2 regions of the Corynebacterium sp. LaCa_282 genome follow, and region 2 is predicted to be linked to the other one. Evidence: predicted binding sites of a transcription regulator. Region 2 holds the regulator's gene; the other holds the start of a gene.

Region 1 (2,482 bases), 940 kb from region 2:
GATGATGGCGGCGTGCTGTTGCTCGTTGAGGTCTGGGGCGATCCGCAGGAGATACGTGTTTTTACCCATGAAGTAGTTGCCCATGCCGGTCCATTTATTGGAGACATCGGCAAGCTGGCGATCCTGGGAGGTGATGGTGAGGTTCCAATCCCAGAAATCGCCGTGCACTTCGACGCCGGCAAAGCCCTCCATTGTTAATTCCATCTTCGTTTTGAACATGGAGAAGCGCTTGGTGATAACGGCCATGGGCTGTTCAATTCCCGGTAGGTGTACTTCGTAGGTATCCCTCAAAAAATTCGCCGGATCCGAGATCGTCATGACTGTTTGTTGGGGGTTGCCTTCGGCATCCGTGAGCGCGACCTCCAAACTGCGGGAGGGTTTAAACACCATCTCCTTAAGGCTGGTGGATTGCACAATGGTGCCCACTGGGGTCCCGTTGACATCAGAAATCATGAATCGAGCCTTGAGGAGGGACTTGGTCTGGGAAATAACCAGCTCGTTGAGCGTGAATAAGTTTTGCATCATGCCAGCCAATGTATGGCAGTGGGCGTTTTTAATCCTCCTCCCTAGGGGTGGTTTTTGCTTCTTCCTGTGCTTGGTGGGCCTCCTCGTAGGCTCGCGCGCGGTGGGCGGTCATGGTTTGTGCAAAAGTTTGCACCCAATTCTTATTCTTTTCTGCCAGTGGGCCGGAAGGCTCGGTGACGGTCCAGGTGCCGTCTTCGAAGAGCCAAATAATGTCTCGGGTGTGCGGATCCATGACGTAGAAGGCCCGGCCATCGGTCTTTATGTTGTGGTGGTGTTGGCACAGGCAGGCAAGGTTTGCGGGAGTCGTCGGCCCGCCATCCGCGTGATTGATGCGGTGATCCTTTTGGCACACCGTGGCAGGGCGGTTGCAGCCTGGGTAGCGGCAGGTGCCGTCGAATCCTTCGAGGTAGGCTGCCATATCCGGCGGGGTTACGTATCCCTTTACCTCTTTATCCGGGTTCATTTCCCGGATCTTGGAGTAGGGCAGCGCGTTGGAGTGCGCCGGGTCGAGCCACCCAACGGATTCAATGAATGCGGGGGAGTTGGGGACATCGGTTGCCTTGTAGGCATTCAGGATGACCTGGGGTGCTTCGGTATTGCCGGTGAGGAGGGAAATGGCGGCATCGGCAAGCGAGCAATCCAGCTTGAGTGCAGTCTCCTTGATGCACTTATCTACGCACGCCATCACCGAGGGATCCGCGCTCAGCGTCATCGCCGTAGTATTGTTGCCCCAATTCTCCATGGTGTAGCGCGGCTGGGTCGGCCCCTTCTTGACCGCAAGGGTGTCATCTTCGAGGTTGATGAGCTCATTGATCTTTCTTTTAATCTGCGCTTGCGTCCGCATGGACTGGTTGGCGCGGGTGGGAGTGAGGTAGGCGGTGAGCTGCTCATCGATGCGCGCGACTACCTCCGGGGTCGGGTTGCCCAGGCGGTTAAGGGATTTATTGATGGCAATGAGGCGGTCTAAATCTAAGTGATAGAGCTCGTGTTGCAGCTCTTTTAGCTGTGGGAGCTCTTCCAGGCGGTACAGGGCCATCAGGATATGGCCGATTCGCCCTTCATTAACTCCGGTCGTGCGGTAGAGGGATTGGGTGACTAATTCGAAATCAGAATCGAGATCGGGGATCTGTTCAGTCCAGAACTCGTATTCAGTCTTCCGCATTTCAAAAGCTAAGCGTGTAGTGGGGTCTTTGGTGTTGGTCGTGGAAAAGTAGGGATCTTCCATGGCGCTTAAAACCTAAATTTGTTGTGTGAACGTCTGTACGAAAAGCACTATAGAACACCCGCCGGACATTCGCCTGTTTTAAGACGTTTCCGCAGGTAGGACTGCATATTCTTTCGTCAAAATAAACAGCTTAAAAAGCAAAATTATGTGCTAGCTTGAGGAAGGTATGAGTCAGGAGCAGGACACGCAGGAAGAACCCGGCCGCGCGTGGTGGCAGTGGTGGGCGCCTTTGGCGATGATCGCTAACTTCCTGGTGCTCCCGCCGGCGATTTACCAGGCGGTTTCCGGCACGGTATTGCTCGGCATCATGGGTGGGCTTACCGTGCTTATTGCTCTTATCGATGCCACCACATTCCGCTACTCATGGACCATCTTCTGGGTTGCGGGCATCGCCTATTTCGCGGCCATGGAGATGTACTTCAACGAGGGGACATGGATTTACCTGCCGGTAGTGGTCCTTTTGGCGTTGGGTGCTGGCAAATTGGGCGCCAAGTTGAGGAAGCGCTGATGGAAATCTGGCGGTTGGATCACCCTGAGGCTGGCCTGCTCGAGGTTGAGCGCGGCTACGATGCCGAGTTCGCCGAGCGGGGCGAATGGCCCAAGGAGCCGAAGGAATTTACGCCGGTGCTGGGCGATGCCCCCTTTATCCGCCGATTCCAGCTCTGGCGCAAGAATCCTGCACCCCGCATGCAGATCGTGGTCGACGGCGAGGTTCGCAGCCGGCACGACAAG
Region 2 (2,482 bases):
TTCTTGGGAATCGGCTGTCGACAAGCCGTGATCGAGGGTCAACGCATTGGTACCGATGAAGGCGACATCGGCGCGCATGAGCGCCATGGTGCGCAGGGCGGTATCGCCGACGACGGCCTGGGTGATAGCGCGTACGGTCCCGCCGAGGAGCTGGACATCGGGAACGCCGCTATTGGCTAGCGACAGTGCGATGGGCAGGCTATTGGAGACGATATTGAACTGCGCCTGCGGGTATTGCTGGCTAATGAGCTCGGCAAAGGTATTAATCGTGGTGCCGGCGTCCAGGAATATGCTGCCGCCGCCAGGGGGAAGGAAGTCGAGCGCGGCGTGCGCGATGGCGGCCTTGGCCCCAGATGCGGAACGCTGGCGGGTATCGAGGGTGAGCTCCGCGGTCTGGAAGGCTTGCGAAGCCACGGCGCCGCCGTGAACGCGGTGGACAACGCCCTCACGATCCAGTACGGCTAGGTCGCGCCGAATGGTTTCAGCAGTCACCTCGAAACGCTCTGATAAATCGGTTACGTTAACGCGACCCTCAACTGCAGTTTGGGATGCGATCTGGCGGCGTCGCTCCTCTGCGTACACGGACCCTCCTTGCTCCTCGCCTTCGGCCGGGCGGTTACTCCATCTGCGAATGCAGGCGCTCGGTGAAAGCTAACTGATGTGGGATTTCTCCCTCCATTGTGTCAAAATTCGGCGGTAATCGGACGAAAACAAAAATTAAGATGTGCGCTGTTGTCTGGTTTGGGATAAAAGCGCAGGTCAGTCAGCTTTATTTGCCCTAGTTGAAAGCCAACCCTAGTAGCGCTTAACTTACGGATCCGTTATTTCGGGGGTGCTTTTTCAATAAGTCCCGCGCGCTTAAGTTGGCTTTTAGGGCGTGGTTGCGAGGGAGAACAGGCGTGGAATGCGTTAAAACTCGTATGCCCCTGCTCCCTACGCGGGGAACAGGGCAGCGTACGAAGTGCAAAGAGCGGGTTTCAAGAAAGCGGGCGCAGAGTGCCGGTGGCGACAACAACCGCAGGCGAAAACTCGCGTGCGGCTTGATTAAAGTAGCTTGCTGGGGCCTAGAGTTTGCGGAAGACGGATACTACCTTGCCCATAATTTCCGCATCATCGCCGTTGATGGGCGGATAGGCATCGTTGTGCGGAAGGAGCCATACGCCAGAGGAATCGCGGTGGAATTCCTTGACGGTGGCCTCGGAGCCATCGAGAAGCGCGGCGACAAACTCGCCTTCCTCAGCCACCGATTGCGACCGGATGATGACCCAGTCGCCGTTGAGGATGCCGGCATCCTGCATGGAATCGCCCACGACCTGCAGCATATAAAGCTCTCCTCCGCCGACGACCTCGTCTGGCATGGGGAAATACGTGTCGATATTTTCCTCTGCAGTGATTGGTGCACCGGCGGCGATGCGGCCAACGACGGGAATATAAGCTACGGCGGCAGACTCTTCAGGGCCGCGGGCAGAGGTATCGGGGACGTCCTTAGCCTTGCGGCCCGGCTTCTTTTCGGCGTCGTCAGTGTTGAGGTGGCGTACGTCGACCGCGCGGGGTTTATTGGGATCGCGGCGCAAGAAGCCCTTTTCCTCCAGTTGCTTGAGCTGATAGGCCACGGACGAGGTGGATTGCAGGCCGGCGGCGTCACCAATTTCGCGGATGCTGGGCGGGTAACCGCGGAGCATCACTGCATCGCTGATGACGTTAAGGATGCGGCGTTGCCTTTCGGAAAGGGAGGCGTAATCGTTCTTTGCGGTGCTTGCTTTCTTGCGGCCCATGTGCGGCTCCTAGCTAAGGGGTCTGAGGTTCTGCGTTCATAGCTTGAAAAGGGACTGGGTGACACCTGCGTGCCATAACTCATTTGTAGCACGAAAAGTACAAGCGTTCGAGATTTACGCGAAAAACTGGACAGGTTTTCGAAGTGGTGCTATAAATCGAACATAGAAACAATCTCGAACACAGGAGCGACATTGAGCTCTTGTTGTGTCAAGGGGCCGCTTTAGACTTACGGCGGTCGTCGAAAGGAAAGCAATGTCTCAACTACTTCACTCTCGCAATAACATGGTCAAACAGCGCGCGGCACGTCCACAGATCGTCCCTTCAGCCGCTATTTGGGATATTGATGATCAAAGCTGGGGCGTGCAGCATTCTCCTTCCGAAAAGGGGGAAATCAGGACTTTAAATTCCGTATATCGAACGAACCGTGAAGGTTATTCGAATACGTGGACTGATGAACGTTCCTTACCTGATTTCGCGAACAGGCCGATGGAAGAAGACGATGCGCATAGTTCGCGCAAGAATTACCTCCTCGGTGCAGTATTTGGTGCTGCCGTATTTTTCGGCACGGTTGCCGGCGGGCTGATGGGTACGAGCGCTGAAACGCCGACTGATCCTGGCGCTTCGGTACAGCAAGTAGAAGCAGCGATCGGACAGTAGTGCTGCGTGTACTAAAGCAGGCCACTAAAGCAGGCACTTCAGGGTTATA

The links. The regulator LexA, encoded in region 2, represses DNA repair genes until DNA is damaged. The targets are predictions, from matches to a motif close to CGAACANNTGTTCG.
Region 1: ACP8KU_RS00270 (HNH endonuclease signature motif containing protein) is a predicted target of LexA. The motif match lies at 1,777-1,790, and genes of this name have one in related genera.

Annotation. Positions count from the first base shown of each region.
Region 1 is NZ_CP191095.1:54,171-56,652, forward strand. Features, by position in the region: gene ACP8KU_RS00265 (LURP-one-related/scramblase family protein) at 1-525, opposite strand, end outside; gene ACP8KU_RS00270 (HNH endonuclease signature motif containing protein) at 554-1,687, opposite strand; gene ACP8KU_RS00275 (heme transporter) at 1,917-2,258, shown strand; gene ACP8KU_RS00280 (hypothetical protein) at 2,258-2,482, shown strand, end outside.
Region 2 is NZ_CP191095.1:993,797-996,278, forward strand. Features, by position in the region: gene ACP8KU_RS04630 (DeoR/GlpR family DNA-binding transcription regulator) at 1-582, opposite strand, end outside; gene lexA (transcriptional repressor LexA) at 1,065-1,775, opposite strand; gene ACP8KU_RS04640 (hypothetical protein) at 2,029-2,433, shown strand.